DNA from 4 places in the Ancylobacter sp. G4_0304 genome. Region 2 is predicted to be linked to each of the others. Evidence: predicted binding sites of a transcription regulator. Region 2 holds the regulator's gene; each other region holds the start of a gene.
The links. The regulator PhoB, encoded in region 2, activates phosphate uptake and scavenging genes when phosphate is short. The targets are predictions, from matches to a motif close to TGTCATNNANCTGTCAT.

Region 1: the regulator PhoB is predicted to act here: its motif matches at 1,666-1,682, upstream of VRZ77_RS18145 (ArsJ-associated glyceraldehyde-3-phosphate dehydrogenase).
Region 3: the regulator PhoB is predicted to act here: its motif matches at 1,284-1,300, upstream of VRZ77_RS16170 (RNA degradosome polyphosphate kinase).
Region 4: the regulator PhoB is predicted to act here: its motif matches at 2,166-2,182, upstream of VRZ77_RS08470 (esterase-like activity of phytase family protein).

Annotation. Positions count from the first base shown of each region.
Region 1 covers NZ_JAZDRM010000037.1:16,699-20,996, reverse strand. Annotated here, with positions in the region: gene arsJ (organoarsenical effux MFS transporter ArsJ) at 1-525, opposite strand, end outside; gene VRZ77_RS18145 (ArsJ-associated glyceraldehyde-3-phosphate dehydrogenase) at 528-1,571, opposite strand; gene VRZ77_RS18140 (PhnD/SsuA/transferrin family substrate-binding protein) at 1,807-2,691, shown strand; gene VRZ77_RS18135 (sensor histidine kinase) at 2,752-4,146, shown strand; gene VRZ77_RS18130 (sigma-54-dependent transcriptional regulator) at 4,136-4,298, shown strand, end outside.
Region 2 covers NZ_JAZDRM010000007.1:87,229-91,526, reverse strand. Annotated here, with positions in the region: gene VRZ77_RS06015 (polyhydroxyalkanoate depolymerase) at 1-631, shown strand, start outside; gene VRZ77_RS06010 (LysR family transcriptional regulator) at 647-1,549, opposite strand; gene VRZ77_RS06005 (SDR family oxidoreductase) at 1,679-2,443, shown strand; gene phoB (phosphate regulon transcriptional regulator PhoB) at 2,600-3,301, opposite strand; gene phoU (phosphate signaling complex protein PhoU) at 3,334-4,047, opposite strand; gene pstB (phosphate ABC transporter ATP-binding protein PstB) at 4,073-4,298, opposite strand, start outside.
Region 3 covers NZ_JAZDRM010000029.1:27,832-32,129, forward strand. Annotated here, with positions in the region: gene VRZ77_RS16160 (AI-2E family transporter) at 1-530, shown strand, start outside; gene VRZ77_RS16165 (chromosomal replication initiator DnaA) at 534-1,259, shown strand; gene VRZ77_RS16170 (RNA degradosome polyphosphate kinase) at 1,451-3,574, shown strand; gene VRZ77_RS16175 (Ppx/GppA family phosphatase) at 3,579-4,298, shown strand, end outside.
Region 4 covers NZ_JAZDRM010000011.1:70,165-74,462, forward strand. Annotated here, with positions in the region: gene VRZ77_RS08460 (NAD(P)/FAD-dependent oxidoreductase) at 1-164, opposite strand, end outside; gene recJ (single-stranded-DNA-specific exonuclease RecJ) at 259-2,079, opposite strand; gene VRZ77_RS08470 (esterase-like activity of phytase family protein) at 2,266-3,621, shown strand; gene VRZ77_RS08475 (DMT family transporter) at 3,676-4,298, opposite strand, start outside.

The DNA of each region.
Region 1 (4,298 bases), on a different contig from region 2:
GCCGACCAGCTGCAGGAGCAGCCCGCCAAGAAAGAAGCCGACGCCCTTCATCGCGTTTTTCGAGCCGGTGAACCAGGCGACCCATTTGAAAAGCCGGCCCTCGGCCTCACCGCCCGCCTGCGCTTCGGTGATCTTGATCGCCGATTTCGAGGCGGTCTTGGTGAGGTCCTTGGCAACGCCGCACACGCCTTGGGCCAGCAGCACCCAGGTGACGAGCAACGCACTGCCCCATTCCGGCGAAACGGCGGAGAGCAGCAGGAAGCCGGAAATTTGCGTCACCAGCCCGACTGTGAGCATGCGGGTGATGCCGTAGCGCGCCGCCAGCCAGCCGCCGATGAAATTGGCGCCGATGCCGGCCGCCTCATAGAGCAGGAACAGGAAGGCCAGCGTGAAGGGCGAATAGCCGAGCTGGAAGAAGGTGAACAGCACCAGCATGCGCAAGGCGCCATCGGTGAGGGTGAAGCCCCAATAGGCCGCCGTCACGATGGCGTAGTTGCGCAGCCCGCTGCCTGAGGAAGCCAACATGGTCAGATTCCGACTTTCTGCATGTGGCAGGCGAGATCGACCATGCGGCAGGCATAGCCCATCTCATTGTCGTACCAGGCGTAGACCTTGAGCAGCGTCTCGTCGGTGACCATGGTCGAGAGGCCATCAACGATGGAGGAGCGGGTATCGCGGGCATAGTCGGCAGACACAAGAGCGCGCGGCTCATAGCCGAGAATGCCCTTGAGCGGCCCCTGCGCAGCAGCGCGAAATAGCTCGTTCACCTCTTCCACACTGGTCGGGCGCTTCATTTCGAACACCGCGTCGGTGAGCGAGGCGTTCAGCACCGGCGCGCGCACCGCGTGACCGTTCAGTTTGCCCTTCAGCTCGGGATAGATCAGCGCGATGGCGGTAGCGCTCCCCGTGGTGGTCGGCTGCAGCGACAGCATGGCGGAACGGGCGCGCCGCAGATCCTTATGGGGGGCGTCGACCACCACATTGGTGTTGGTCGGGTTGTGGATGGTGGTGATCTGGCCGTGGCGGATGCCGATCGCCTCATGGACGACCTTCACCACAGGCGCGAGGCAATTGGTGGTGCAGGACGCCGCCGTGACGATGGGATGCACCGACGGTTCATAGAGATGCTCGTTGACGCCGACCACGACGTTGAGCACCGAGGGGTCCTTGACCGGCGCGGCGACAATGACGCGCTTGGCGCCGCGATCCAGATGCCCTTGGAGGACGGCTGGGGTCAGGAACTTGCCGGTGCATTCCAGCACGACATCGACGCCGAGGTCGCCCCACGGGATATCGCCCGGCGCGGCATGGGCGGAGAAGGAAATCCGCGTGCCATCGATCATGATGGCGTCTTCGCTGGCAACCTCGATCGGCGCGCGCCAGCGACCCTGCACGCTGTCGAATTCGAGGAGATGCGCGGTGGCCGCCGCGCCGCCCTTGATCTCGTTGAAGTGGACCACATCCAGCCGGTTGCCGGCACGCGGATCGTCCCCCTGGCGCTCGGCAGCCCCCGCCGCTGCCCTGAGCGCCAGCCGCCCGATCCGTCCCATGCCGTTAATGCCGACTTTCATGCCCGGAATCCTCTTGGATTGGTAACGCAGCCGGTAGTCACTCGGGGCGACCAGCCATCATTGCGCGATTTCCTTGGCGCCGTAGCAGTCCAGGATGACAGTCCGGTGACACCAAAGGGGGCTGATGGAGGCGTGGCGGTCAATCCGAGAGTTTTGTGATGGCTCGTTCTATTTCCGTTGCCCCCCAAACAAGGTAACCTGACTGGAAAAAGAAGAACTCCAAACAGGAAACGCCATGTCTCGGAAATCCGTCTTCGGGTTGGATCGGCGCGTTTTTTTGACGGGGCCGGCGTCTTTCATCGCCTCCCTTGCGTTATTTTCTCGTCTATCGCATGCCAAAGCATCAGAAATACGCTTCGGGTTAACGCCCGTTTTTCTTACGTCCGATCTAGAATTGCTTGGGCGTCTCCAAACATACCTTGAACGAACGACAGATTTTCCGGTCAATCTGGTTACCCGCCGCACCTATCAGGAAATTGTCGCCCTCCTTATTTCGAGACAGATCGACGCGGCCTGGATCTGCGGCTACCCCTATGTCATGCACGAGACCGAGCTTCAGTTGGTCGCCGTACCGCGATGGCGTGGCAGGCTGCTGTATCAGTCCTATCTGATCGTCGATGCCGATCGTCGCGCCGAAGGTCTTTCCGACCTCAAGGGCGATGTGCACGCTTTCTCGGACCCCGATTCCAATTCCGGTTTCCTTGTCACGCGCGCGGCTCTGGCCGAGGCTCATGCCCGACCGGAGACGTTCTTCGAGCGGACATTCTTCACCTATGGCCATAGGAACGTCATTCGCGCTGTCGCATCCGGGCTCGCCATGTCAGGATCGGTGGACGGCTATGTCTATGAGGTCGTCGCCGAACTGGAGCCGGAACTCACGGCCCGCACCCGCATCATCCGGCGTTCCGAATGGCTCGGCTTCCCGCCAATCGCCGCGCCGCGAGTCGCCGTGGACAAGGAGCACCTCGCGCGACTGTCCGCTGCCCTGCTGAATATGTCCGAAGACATGGAAGGACGCGCGATCCTCGCCATGTTGCGCCTCGACAGTTTTGCGCGTGAGGACGCCGACCTCTTCGACACGATCGCTACGAAGGCGGCCCTCGTAGCGCTTGAGGGCTAGTCGATGCGGGCGTCGGTCAATCCTCGCAATTGGCCCGTGACACTGAAGGTGCCTCTGGCCGTGGCCGCGCTCATGGTGCTCGTCGGCGTCGTTCTTTCCGAACGTGTGCTGTCGCGCCTCGACGACACTCAGGAGCGCCATCTTCGTGAGCTGACCCAGAGCTATCTCGACGGGCTGTCTTCTGCGGCCGCGCCCTCGATCCTACGCGACGATGTCTGGGAAGTTTTCGACGCAATCGAGCGGGCGCAGCAGCTCAACAAGAGCCTGCGGCCGGTCGAGGCAATTGTCGCCAATGCCGACAATCGTGTGATTGCCGCTTCCGATCCGCGCGCCCATCCCGTTGGCGCAATGGTGTCGTCATCAATCATCGCCGCCACCGGCCGGGAGACCTTCCGCTTCGATTCCGGTGCGGATCGGGCCCATGCCCAGCGCGAACTCTCCTACCCCGGGCGAAAAGTAGGGACGATCTATGCGAGCTTCGACACCCGCCATCTGGCGATCGAGCGACGGGATGTGCTGACGGCGCTCATACTGACCAACGGGGTTCTGACCTTTCTCCTGGCGGCGGCGGGCTGGCTGCTGGTTGCGCGGATGATGCGGCCGATCCGTATCCTGTCCGACCATTTGGGCAATGCGCGCGAGAATCATGTGGCGGCGATCGCGCCGGACATCGTTGCCGCCAGCCATGGCGAGTTTGGCCGTCTCTTTCAGGCATACAACGAACTGGTGCATTCGACGGCCGAGCGGCAGGAACTGTCAAAGCGCCTCGCCGAGGAAGAGCGCCTCGGCAGCCTCGGGCGGCTGGCGTCGGCGCTGGCCCACGAGATCAACAATCCGCTTGGAGGCCTCTTCAATGCGCTCGCGACCGTCAAGAGCCATGGCCAGATCGAAAGCGTCCGCGTCGGATCGGTGGGCCTGCTCGAACGCGGCTTGGTTGGCATACGCGACGTGGTGCGCACGACACTCGCGCTGTACCGGACCGATGACACCCGACGCCATCTGATGGCTGCGGACATCGACGATCTCGGCCTTCTCGTCGCGCCCGAAGCCCGGCGACGCGGGATCAGTGTCACCATCGTCAACACGCTGGACAACAGCATCCCGCTCCCCAGTACGCCGATCCGGCAGGCCGTGCTGAATCTGTTGCTTAACGCCGTCGCGGCAGCACCCGAAGGCTCGACCGTCGCCCTCTCGGCGGCGGTGACAGACCGGCGGCTACTGGTGGAAGTGCGGGACCGCGGTCGAGGATTACCACACGAAGCCGCCGCACTGCTGACCGGCGCCGCTCATGCTCGCCCCCTGAGCGCAGGGGCCGGCCTCGGTCTGTGGATGACACACCGGCTGCTCGGCGATCTCGGTGCCACCATCTGTGTCGATTACCCAGAGGATACCGGCACCTGCGTGCGCGTGTCGGTCCCCTTCACGTGCGACGAGGAGCTAGCCAATGTCGCCTGATCCGGTTCTGATCGGCTTGGTCGAGGACGATCCGATCATGGGGGAAAGCCTTGTCCAGCGGCTCACGCTCGAGGGTATGGCGGTCAAATGGTGGCAAGCTGGCCAGGACGCGCTGGGCGAGATCGCCGCGCGCCGATTCGAGGCCATCATCT
Region 2 (4,298 bases):
CGACACCCGCGAGAACCCGACCGCGGTGAACGATTTCGCGCAGGAGCGCGGAATCGACTGGTTCCGGCGCAATGTCATCACCACCGTGCCGTTTCCGTACCCCGGCTTCATGCGGCAGGTCTATCCCGGCTTCCTCCAGCTTCACGGCTTCGTCTCGATGAACCTGGAGCGCCATTTGCGCGCCCATGCCGACATGTTCGGCCATCTGGTGAAGGGCGACGGCGATTCCGCCGCTAAGCACCGGGAGTTCTACGACGAATATCTCTCGGTCATGGATTTGCCGGCTGAATATTATTTGCAGACGCTGCAGACCGTGTTCATCGACCACGCTTTGCCCAAGGGCGAGATGACGCATCGCGGCGAGAAGGTCGACCCTTCGAAGATCCGCAACGTGGCGCTGCTGACCATCGAGGGCGAGAACGACGATATCTCCGGCGTCGGCCAGACCCGCGCGGCGCAGACCCTGTGCTCCAGCCTGCCGGAGGACATGCGTGTGCATTATCTTCAGCCGACGGTAGGCCATTACGGCGTGTTCAACGGCTCGCGCTTCCGTTCCGAGATCGCGCCGCGCATCGCCGATTTCACGCTGTCGCACAACTGGCCCAAGAAGGGGCACAATCGCGGGGCGTGAGGCTGGCGGGCACGGCTACAGCCCGGCTTCCCAGTAAGGCGGATCGCCGAACGCCTCGCGCAGGCAGTCGGCCAGCGCGCGCAGCTTGGCGGTCGGATTGCGGCCCTCCGGGTGCGCGACATAAATGAACTCCGCCTCGGGCTCGGCGCCGATGTCGATGGCCCGCAGCGTGCCGGCCCGGATTTCAGGCCCGGCGATGAACAGCGGCAGCATGGTGACGCCAAGGCCGGCGATTGCCGCGTCGCGCATCACCATGCCGTTGTTGACCTGAAGCCCGATCCTGGCGCGGACCTGCACGAAGCCGGCCTCGGTCGCGAACCGCCAGTCGGCGAGGCCGCGATGGGTGTAGAAAATCCCGCGATGGTGTTCGAGCCCGGCAAGGTCGCCCGGGGTTCCCTCCCGTTCGAGATAATCGGGCGAGGCCACCAGAACGCGGCGGCTGCGGGCGAGGCGCCAGGCGGTGAGCGGGCTGTCGCGCATCGGCCCGTGGCGGATCACGCCGTCGAAGCCCTCAGCCTGCGCGTCGACCACGCGGTCGTCGAGCTCGATGCTCAGCTCGATCTGCGGATGGCGGCGCAGGAAGGGATAGAGCGCGGGGCCGACATGCAGGGCGGTGAGCGTCACCGGCGCGGAGATGCGCAACGGGCCGGCCAGCGTGCCGCGCCGCTCGGCCAGGGCGGCGGCCGCCGCGTCGAGCCCGCGCAGCGACTGCGCGGCCATCTCTAGAAAGGTCGTCCCGTCTTCGGTCAGCGACAGGCTGCGGGTGGACCGATGTACCAGCCTGGCGCCGAGCTGGCGTTCGAGCTGGGCCAGCCGGTCGCTGACCACCGATTTCGACAGGCGCAGCCGGCGCGCGGCCTCGCTGATCGAGCCGGCCTCGGCGATGGCGACGAAAGCGGCGATGCCGTCGATTTTCATCGTTCGGATTTTCCGGACATGATTTCCATTCTCCTCAGGCTAATCCGAACGCGGTGGCCTTGCCATACTCCTGCGTGACACAGGCCCCCGGAAGCCCCGGCGGCGGATCGTTCATTGCAGGAGAAGTCAATGTCCCGTCTTATCAACAAGGTCGCGCTGGTGACCGGCGCCAGCTCCGGCATCGGCCGCGCGACCGCGGTGCTGTTTGCAAAGGAAGGCGCGAAGGTGGTGCTCGGCGCCCGCCGCCAGCCGGAACTCGACGCGGCGGTCGCCGAGATCGTGGCCGCCGGCGGCGAGGCAGTCGCGCTCGCCGGCGACGTGCGCTCGGAAGACTATGCGCAGGCGCTGGTGGCGCTGGCGGCCGAGCGCTATGGCCGGCTCGACATCGCCTTCAACAATGCTGGCACGCTCGGCGAAAAGGGTCCGAGCACGGGCATTTCCGAGGAGGGCTGGGCCGATACGCTGGCGATCAACCTCACCGGCTCGTTCCTCGGCGCCAAGCACCAGATCGCGCAGATGCTGAAGACCGGCGGCGGGTCGGTGATCTTCACCTCGACCTTCGTCGGCTACACAACCGCCTTTCCGGGCCTTGCCGCCTATGCCGCCTCGAAATCCGGCCTGATCGGGCTCACCCAGGCGCTGGCCGCCGAGTTCGGGCCGCAGGGCATCAGGGTCAATGCCGTGCTGCCCGGCGCGGTGGAGACCGAGATGTACAAGGAAGCCAACGGCACGGCCGAAGCGCAGTCCTTCATCACCGGGCTGCACGCGCTGAAGCGCGTGGCAGCCCCGGAGGAACTGGCGCGCTCGGTGCTGTATCTCGCCTCGGACGATGCGTCCTTCGTTTCGGGCACCGCGCATCTGGTCGATGGCGGGCTCTCGATCACACGGACCTGACGGCACTGTCCGCCTGACGACAACGCCCGCGCGTTTGCGGCGCGCGGGCGATCGTCTTGTCGAAGCGCCAGCCCTCAATGGGGCGGGCGAACATTTCGTTGCGGCGCCTGCGCCCTCAATGGGGCGGGCGAACATTTCGTTGCGGCGCCTGCGCCCTTAATGGGCGCGGGCGAACATTTCGTTGAACGAGTAGCCGGAGCCGCGCACGGTGCGGATCGGGTCGGGCTGGCGCGGGCGGTTCAGCGCCTTGCGCAGGCGGCCGACATGCACGTCCACGGTGCGCTCGTCGATATAGACGTCCTGGCCCCACACGCCGTCGAGAAGCTGCTCGCGGGAATAGACCCGGCCGGGCGACTGCATCAGGAACTCCAGCAGCCGGAACTCGGTCGGCCCCAGATGCAGCTCGCGGCCGGAGCGGTGGACCCGCTTGGTCTCGCGGTCGAGCTCGATGTCGCCGGCACGCAGCAGGGTCGAGATGTGGTCCGGCTTGGCGCGGCGCAGCAGGGCGCGCACCCGCGCCACCAGCTCCGGCACCGAGAACGGCTTCACGACATAATCGTCGGCGCCGGTCGCGAGTCCGCGCACGCGCTCGGTCTCCTCGCCGCGGGCGGTGAGCATCAGCACCGGCATGCGCTCGGTCTCCGGCCGGGCGCGCAGGCGCCGGCACAGCTCGATGCCCGACAGGCCCGGCAGCATCCAGTCGAGGATCACGAGGTCCGGCACGCTCTCGCGCAGCCGGGTCTCGGCCTCGTCGCCGCGCGCCACGCTCTCGACGGCGTAGCCTTCGGATTCGAGGTTGTAGCGCAGAAGGAGGGTGAGGGGCTCCTCATCCTCCACGATCAGAATGTTGGTCGGCATGGTCTATCCTCGCCGCACGCCGCGCCTGACGATCAGGACGGGAACGCCACGGAAGTAAGGCTGGACGTGTCCTGCTTGGGCCGCTCCTCGGTGAGCAGCGTGCCGGTCGCGAGGTAATGCACCGTCTCGGCGATGTTGGTCGCGTGGTCGCCGATGCGCTCGATGTTCTTGGCGCAGAACAGCAGGTGGGTGCACAGCGAGATGTTGCGCGGGTCTTCCATCATGTAGGTGAGGAGTTCGCGGAACAGCGAGGTGTAGAGCACGTCGACCTCGCCGTCGCGCTGCCACACCTCGACCGCCTTGGCGTCGTCGCGGCTGGCATAGGCGTCCAGCACGGTCTTGAGCTGCTCGAACACGATGCCCGACATGTGCTCGACCCCGCGCACCAGCTTCTGCGGGTGGAACTCGCCGGTGAGCGCGAGCACGCGCTTGGCGGTGTTCTTGGCGAGGTCGCCGATGCGCTCCAGATCGTTGGCGATGCGCATGGCGGCCACGATCTCGCGCAGGTCGCCGGCCAGCGGCTGGCGGCGGGCGATGGTGAGGATCGCCTTTTCCTCGATCTCGCGCTGCAGGAGGTCGATCGGGCCGTCGAGCACGATGACCTTCTGGGCGAGCTCGGTGTCGCGCTTGACCAGAGCCGCCACGGAATCGGCCACCAGCCGCTCGGCCTGGCCGCCCATTTCCACGACGCGGCGCCCGATTTCCTTCAGATCGGTGTCGAATGACGAAACGATATGTTCGGTCATGGCATGAACCTCTCTCGTCATTCGCTCAGCCGAAGCGGCCGGTGATGTAGTCGCGGGTGCGGGCTTCGCGGGGATTGGTGAAGATCTCGGCCGAGGGGCCGACCTCGATCAATTCGCCCAGATAGAAGAACGAGGTGATGTCGGCGCAGCGCGCGGCCTGCTGCATGTTGTGCGTCACGATGACGATGGTGAATTCCTGCTTCAGCTCGTCGATCAGGTCCTCGATCTTCGAGGTCGAGATCGGGTCGAGC
Region 3 (4,298 bases), on a different contig from region 2:
AGCGTCCGCAGCTTCGCGAGCTGGCGACCGAGATGGATCACGCGATCGCAGGATTCGTGCGCGGCCAGTCGGCGGTCTGCGTGATCCTCGGCCTCTATTACGCGCTAAGCCTGACCGTCGCGGGGCTGAATTTCGGCTTCGTCATCGGTCTGGTTTCGGGGATGATTACCTTCATCCCCTATGTCGGTTCGCTCACCGGGCTGGTGCTGGCGGCCGGCGTCGCGGTGGTGCAGTTCTTCCCGGACTACACCATGATCGTGGTCGTGCTGTGCATCTTCTTCTTCGGCCAGTTCATCGAGGGCTACATCCTCCAGCCCAAGCTGGTGGGCGAGAGCGTCGGGCTGCATCCGGTGTGGCTGATGTTCGCCCTGCTGGCCTTCGGTTATCTGCTCGGCTTCCTCGGCCTGCTGCTGGCGGTGCCGCTGGCGGCGGCGGCAGGCGTGCTGGTGCGCTTCGCCATCAAGCAATATCTGGCGAGCCCGCTCTACACCGGCGAGGAGCCGCCCGCCGAAGACGGGCTGATGAGCTAGGCCATGGCCACGCGCCAGCTTCCCCTCGACCTGCCGCATGCGGAAAGCCGCGCGCGGGCCGATTTCCTGCCCGCTCCCGCCAATGAAGCGGCGCTGGCGCTGATCGATGCCTGGCCGGACTGGCCGGCGCGACTGGTGGCGCTGAGCGGGCCGGAAGGCTCCGGCAAGTCCCATCTCGCCGCGATCTTCGCCGAGGAGGCCGGCGCCCCGGTCCTACCGGCAGCAAAGCTGGAGGCGGCGGCGGTGCCCTCGCTGCTGGCCGGCGGCGCGCTGGTTCTGGAGGACCTCGGCGAGGGACCGTTCGATGAGACGGCGCTGTTCCACCTCATCAATCTCGCCAATGAACAGCGCGCGAGCGTGCTGGTCACCACGCGCCGCCTGCCGGCCGCGTTGGCGCAGGAGGTGACCACGCGCGATCTCGCCTCGCGGCTGCGGGCGATGCCGGCGGTGAGCCTCGGCGCGCCGGACGACCGTCTGCTGGCCATGGTCGCGGTGAAACTTTTCGCCGACCGGCAGATTTCCCCAGACGACGCGCTGCTGAGCTATCTTCTGCCGCGGGTCGAGCGCTCCATCGGGGCGCTGCGCGACCTCGTCGCAGCGCTGGACCGCGAGGCGCTCGCCCGCAAGCGGCCTCTGACCCGCGCATTGGCGGCCGAACTGCTGCGCGAGCGCACGCAAACCGACGAGGCGGAGGGCGATGCGTCGTCCGCCGGCTTCCCATTCACTTGAGTTGACCTAAGGTTAAGATCTCAATGTCATCCAGCGGTCATGAAGCGCGGCGAACTTCCCGGCGAACCAAGCGGGTAGCGAGCAAGAGCAAGGGAGCCGACATCGTGGCCGATACCGAGAGGCAGCCGGTGCTGGAAGTTGTACCGGAGACGGCGGAGGCGGTGCAGCCGACGACCCTGGAAGCCGATCTGATGGCGTCCCCGGAACGCTTCATCAATCGCGAGCTGTCCTGGCTCCAGTTCAACCGCCGCGTGCTGGAAGAGGCGTCGAACAGCGCCCATCCGCTGCTGGAGCAGCTGCGCTTCCTGTCGATCTCGGCGAATAATCTCGACGAGTTCTTCATGGTCCGCGTGGCCGGCCTCAAGGAGCAGGTGCGCGAGGGCTATGGCGGCAAGAGCCCCGACGGCCTCACCCCGGCCGAGCAGCTTCCGCTGATCAGCGAGGCGGTGGCCGGCCTTGCCAACGACCAGCAGGCGCGCTGGCGCGGCCTGCGCGTCGAATTGAAGGCTGTCGGCGTCGAACTGGTCGATGGTGCGGACGTGCTCAAGCCCGATCGCGCGGTGCTCGACGAGTTCTTCCTCGCCCACGTCTTCCCGGTGCTGACGCCGCTCGCCATCGATCCGGCGCATCCGTTCCCGTTCATCCCCAATCTCGGCTTCTCGCTGGCGCTCCAGCTCGCGCGCATCAGCGACGGCCGCGCCATGAACGCGCTGATCCGCGTGCCGGCGAAGATCGACCGCTTCATCCGGCTGCCGGACGGCGAGAACGGCGTCCAGCGCTTCATCACGCTGGAACAGATGATCGGCCTGTTCATCGGCCGCCTGTTCCCCGGCTATCAGGTGAAGGGCCAGGGCGGTTTCCGTGTCATCCGCGACAGCGACCTCGAAGTCGAGGAAGAGGCCGAGGACCTGATGCGCCTGTTCGAGAGCGCGCTGAAGCGGCGCCGTCTCGGCACGGTGATCCGGCTGGAGGTCGATGCTTCCATGCCCGAGGAACTGCGCAACTTCGTCACCCGCGAACTCGGCATCAAGGCCGACGAGGTGATGCTGGTCGACGGCGTGCTGGCGTTGAACGAGTTCAGCCAGCTCGTCGGCGTCGACCGGCCCGACCTCAAGTTCAAGCCCTATAATCCGCGCTTCCCCGAGCGCATCCGCGACCATGCCGGCGACTGCTTCGCCGCCATCCGCGAGAAGGACCTCGTGGTCCACCACCCCTACGAATCCTTTGATGCGGTGATCCAGTTCCTGCGGCAGGCGGCGCGCGACCCTAATGTCGTCGCCATCAAGCAGACGCTGTACCGCACCTCCTCCGACAGCCCGATCGTCAAGGCGCTGGCCGAGGCGGCGGAGGCCGGCAAATCGGTGACCGCGCTGGTCGAACTCAAGGCCCGCTTCGACGAGGAAGCCAATATCCGCTGGGCCCGCGATCTGGAGCGCGCCGGCGTGCAGGTGGTGTTCGGCTTCCTGGAGCTGAAGACCCACGCCAAGCTCTCGCTGGTGGTGCGCCGCGAGGGCGGCCAACTCGCCAGCTACTGCCATGTCGGCACCGGCAATTACCACCCGATCACGGCGCGCATCTATACCGACCTGTCGTTCTTCACCGCCGACCCGGTGATCGGCCGCGACGTGGCGCGCATCTTCAACTTCATCACCGGCTATGCCGAGCCGGCGGAGCTGGAGGCGATGGCGATCGCCCCGCTGACGCTCAAGAAGCGCATCATCGACCACATCAACGCCGAGATCGAGTTTGCTCGCGCCGGCCGCCCGGCGGTGATCTGGCTGAAGATGAACGCGCTGGTCGACCCCACCGTGATCGACGCGCTCTACCGCGCCAGCCAGGCCGGCGTGCAGATCGACATCGTGGTGCGCGGCATCTGCTGCCTGCGGCCCGGCGTGCCGGGGTTCTCGGAGAACATCCGCGTGAAGTCGATCGTCGGCCGCTTCCTCGAACATCCCCGCATCTACGCCTTCGGCAACGGGCACGGCCTGCCGCACCCGGAGGCGGCGGTCTACATCTCCTCCGCCGACCTGATGCCGCGCAATCTCGACCGGCGCGTGGAATCGCTGTGCCCGATCACCAATCCGACGGTGCACATGCAGATCCTCGACCAGATCATGGTTGCCAACCTTCAGGACAACCAGCAGAGCTGGCGCGTGTTGCCGGACGGCTCGTCTCAACGCATAGTGCCGGCTGAGGGCGAGGAAGCATTCAACGCCCAGCAGTATTTCATGACCAATCCGAGCCTGTCGGGACGTGGAAAATCGCTCAAGGACTCCTCGCCGCGCAGCCTCGTCCGCCGTCGCAACCGCGCGTGACCGCATGAGCGAGATGCTGAGCGGGGCCGCCAACGGCCTCGTTTCCGGGGCGCCGACCGCCGTTATCGACATCGGCTCCAACTCGGTTCGTCTGGTGGTCTATGAGCGCCTGTCGCGCTCGCCGACGCCGATCTTCAACGAGAAGGCCTCCTGCGGCCTCGGCCGCGAGGTGCTCACCACCGGGCGGCTGAACGCCGAGGCGGTGGCCAAGGCGCTTGCCGCCCTGCGCCGCTTCCGCGTGCTGTGCGACCGCATGGGCGTCGGCAAGCTCTATGTGCTCGCCACCGCCGCGGCGCGGGACGCGTCCAACGGGCCGGAATTCGTGCGCGCCTGCGCCGAAATCTGCCGCGCCGATGTCGAACTGCTCTCGGGCAAGCGCGAGGCGCAGCTTTCCGCGCTCGGCATCGTCTCGGGCGTCTATCACGCCAATGGCGTGGTGGGTGATCTGGGCGGCGGCTCGCTGGAGCTGGCGGAGCTGCACGGCCACAAGATCGGCAGCGGCGTCACCTTTCCGCTCGGCGGGCTGGCGCTTCAGGACACTTCCGGCCGCTCGCTGAAGAAGGCCGACAAAATCGTCAAGGACGCCTTCGCCAAGGACAAGCACCTCGATCACCTCAAGGGCCGCACCTTCTACGCGGTGGGCGGCACGTGGCGCGCGCTGGCGCGGCTGCACATGTTCCAGCGCGGCTATCCGCTGCATGTGATGCACGGCTATATCGTGCCG
Region 4 (4,298 bases), on a different contig from region 2:
AGAAACTTGCGGGCTGGCGAGGCCATGCGCTCATACACGCTCACCCGGCATCCAGCCTCCGCCAGCACCTGCGCGGCGATGAGGCCGGCCGGGCCGGCGCCGATGATGGCGACGTTTCGCCTCCCGGCGGTGAAAGCCGAGTCGTCTCCGATGCTTGCGGTCACGGCTTCACTTCCTGATTCTGGGCGCCTCCGCGCTGAGAAGGCGATTCAACTTGCCGCCATTCCGATTCCGCTGCTGCGCGCATGTCGTTGTTTCTCAAGCCTGATCCGGGTCGGCGACATCGCTGATGCGCAGGCTGGCCTGCGAACGGCCCTGCCAGCTGTCGATGTCGAGCGTTCCGGCGACATGCATCTGCCGTCCCCGGGCCTCCAGCAGCGCCCGGCCCAGCGGCGCATTGGCGGCGCGGAAGGCGACGGCGGAGAGCGTCGCGCCGTCCGAGCCGCGCAGTCGCACCCGCACCTGATCAGTGCTGCCGACCTCCGCAAACACCACGCGATGGGCGGGAAAGGCGAAAACGGGCTGCGGGTTGCCCGCGCCGAACGGCCCGGCGCGCTCCACCGTCTCGATCATCTCCGGCGTCGCCCCGCCAGCCGAAAGCGCGCCGTCGATCGCCAGTTCGTCGACCGCGCGAGCGACATCCACCGCGCTGGAGAGCACCTCCTCAAGATAGGCACGCAGATCACCCAGCCGCTCGCGCTCGATGGTCAGTCCCGCCGCCATGGCGTGGCCGCCGCCCTTCACCAGAAGGCCGCGCTCCACCGCGCCGCGCACGGCGCGCCCGACATCGACGCCGGGGATCGAGCGCGCCGAGCCCGCGCCGGTGGCGCCGGTGAAGGCGATGGCGAAGGCGGGGCGTCCAAACTTTTCCTTCAGCCGCGCCGCCACCAGCCCGACCACGCCGGGGTGCCAGCCCTGCCCGCTGGACAGGATCACCGCCCCCTCCCCCGACAGGCCGAGCGCGGCCTCCGCCTCGGCTTCGGCCTGCGCGACGATGGCGCGTTCCACCTGCTGGCGCTCCGCATTGAGCCGGTCGAGTTCCACCGCGAGCGCCGCCGCCTCGATCGGGTCCTGGCAAAGCAGCAGGCGGGCGCCGAGCGCGGCATCGCCGATGCGCCCGCCAGCATTGATGCGCGGGCCGAGCAGGAAGCCGAGATGCCATGCCTTGGGCGGGCCGGAGAGCCGCGCCGCGTCCATCAGCGCCGTCAGCCCCGGCCGCTGGCGCTTGCGCAGCTGGATAAGGCCCTTGGTGACATAGGCGCGATTGAGGCCGACGAGCGGCACCACATCCGCCACCGTGCCGAGCGCCACCATGTCGAGCGCGGCGAGCAGGTCCGGCTCCGGCCGCGCGGCATTCCACCAGCCGCGACGGCGCAGCTCGCGCACCAGCCCGACCGCGACGACGAACACCAGCCCGACCGCACAGAGATGGCCGAGCCCGGACAGGTCGTCCGCCCGGTTCGGGTTCACCAGCGCCGCGACCTGCGGCAGTTCCTCGCCGGTCTGGTGATGGTCGATCACCACCACGTCGAGGCCGATCTCATGGGCACGGGCGAACGGCTCGAAGCTGGCTGTGCCGCAATCGACCGTCACCAGCAGTGTTGCGCCATTGGCCGCCAGCGCCTCGATGGCGGGGATGTTCGGGCCGTAGCCCTCGAAGATGCGGTCCGGGATGTGGAACGCCGGATCGAGCCCGCCGGCACGCAACACCTCCACGAGCAGCGCGGTCGAGGTGGCGCCGTCGACATCGTAGTCGCCGAACACCGCCACCTGCTCACCCGTCACTACCGCTTCGGCGAGCCGCGCGACGCAGGGCTCCATGTCGGTGAGCGTATCGGGATCGGGCAGCAGGCGCTTGATGGTCGGGTCGAGCCAAGCGTCTACCTCGTCGAGGCTAACGCCGCGCCCGGCGAGCACACGCGCCAGCAGTTCCGGCACGCCATGGCGCTGCACGATCGCCATGGTCGCCTGCGCGCCGCGCACGTCGAGGCGTTCGCGCCAGAAGCGGCCGGTCGCCGAGCGGGCAACGCCGAGGAACGGCCGGGGCGCCGGGGCGGCGGTGGGAAGAACGAGACTCATGGGGGAGAGATAAGCCTCAAGCGCGCGCCCGCGTCGAGCCCGGCGCGACGGGAAGCGGCCACATTCCGCGCCTGCGGGCCGGGAGACGTCATCGAGGGGTCACCTAGACGTAACGCAACGGACACGGATGACGGTCAGGAAAGCGGCGTCGGCCGATCGGTCGACCGTCGACAAGGAGAACCGCTGATGTCCCGCACCCGCCTGCTCGCCGGCGCCGCCCTCGCGCTGATAGCCTTCAGCACCGGCGCGATCGCCGACCAGACCTATCCGGCCACGCTCGCCGGCCATGCCGTGCTTTCGGCCGCGAGCTTCATCGAGATGCCGGCCGATGCACCCGAGGACCTGAAGACCTCCGGCAAGTTCACCACCGGCACCCGCGTCGAGGCCCTCGGCACGGTGATGGGCAAGTCGGCGGGGCGCCCGACCGGCATCTCCCTGCCGTTCAAGGGCCAGCCGCGCCAGGGCCATTCCGGCATCAAGACCATGCCCGACGGCTCGTTCTGGATCATCACCGACAACGGCATGGGCGCGAAGGCTAACAGCCCGGATTCCGCGCTCTACCTCAACCGGTACACCATCGACTGGAAGGCCGGCAGCTTCACCCCGGTCGAAACAGTGTTCCTCACCGATCCCGACAAGAAGGTGCCATTCCGTATCGTCCACGAGGGCACGGAAAAGCGCTACCTCACCGGCGCCGATTTCGATCTCGAAAGCTTCCAGATCATCGACGGGAATTTCTGGATCGGCGAGGAATTCGGCCCCTTTCTGATCAAGGCCGACATGAGCGGCAAGGTGCTCGGCGTGTTCGAGACCGTCGCGGGGGAAATGCCGGTGCGCTCGCCCGATCATTATGCCGTCGCCTCGGCCGGCGCGCCGAACGCCCCCGCCAGCTTCAATGCCCGCCGCTCCAAGGGGTATGAGGGCATGGCTGCCTCCAAGGATGGCCGGTTCCTCTACGCGCTACTCGAGGGCCCGCTCTGGGACACCGACAAGAAGGACTGGCAGAAGACCGCCGACGGCCGCGAGTTCCTGCCGATCCTCGAATTCGACGTGGCCGCGGAGAAATGGACCGGCCGCATGTGGCAGTACGTTCTGGAGCAGAACGGCAACGCCATCGGCGACTTCAACATGATCGACGGCACGACGGGGCTCATCATCGAGCGCGACAATGGCGAAGGCACCGCCGACAAGGCGTGCGCCGAGGGCACCAAGGGCCCGGACTGCTTCCACGACCTCGCGAAGTTCAAGCGCATCTATAAGATCGAGCTGACCGACACCAATGCCGGCGGCCCGGTGCGCAAGATCGGCCATATCGACCTGATGAAGATCGCTGACCCTTCCAGCCTGGCGCGCAAGCCGCTCAATGACGGCGTGCTCACCTTCCCGTTCTTCACCATCGAGAATGTCGACGTGGTCGACGCCAACCATATCGTGGTCGGCAACGACAACAACCTGCCGTTCTCCTCCTCGCGGGACCTCAAGCAGGCCGACGACAACGAGCTGATCCTGCTGGAAGTCGGCGAGTTCCTGAAGGCGAAGTGACGCCCGCACCAAGACGACGGCCTCCCCGGTGTGTCCGGGGAGGTTCGCGCCGTCTCAAGCCGTGTCGGGCAGGGTCGGCGCAGCCAACTTACCTGCCGGCCGGCGCAGGATCAGGGCGACGCCGACCAGCATGACCAGCGCCCCGGCGATCTTCACCGGCGAAGGCACGTCGCCGATCAGCACGATGCCGAGCAGCACGGTGAGCAACGGGTTCAGCATCGAGAACGGCACCACCGCATTGATCGGATAGCGCTGGAGCAGCCAGTACCAGGCGCCGTAGGCGATGATCGACGAGCCGATAGCGCTGTAGACCACGGCGAGCCAGCCGAAGGGGCTGGCATAGTTCGCGGTGAACCAGCGCTCGCCCTCCAGCAGCCAGGAGGCGGCGAGCAGTTGCGGGATCGCGAGCAGCGACGACCAACCCATCATCGCCATCGGCGAGACGCCGGGTATTGATTTGATGATGAGATTGGTCACCGCCCAGGCGGTGGCGCTGATTACTAGCAATGTGAAGGGCATAGGCGACGGCATGGTCGGCCCGGCCGCCAGTAGCGCGATGCCCGCGATTGAAATTGCGAGCCCCAGCAGCCGCAGCCGCCCCAGCCGCTCCTTGAGCACGAGGCAGGCGAGAACGGTGGCGATCGGCGCGCCGAGCTGGATCAGGATCGCGCTCGTGC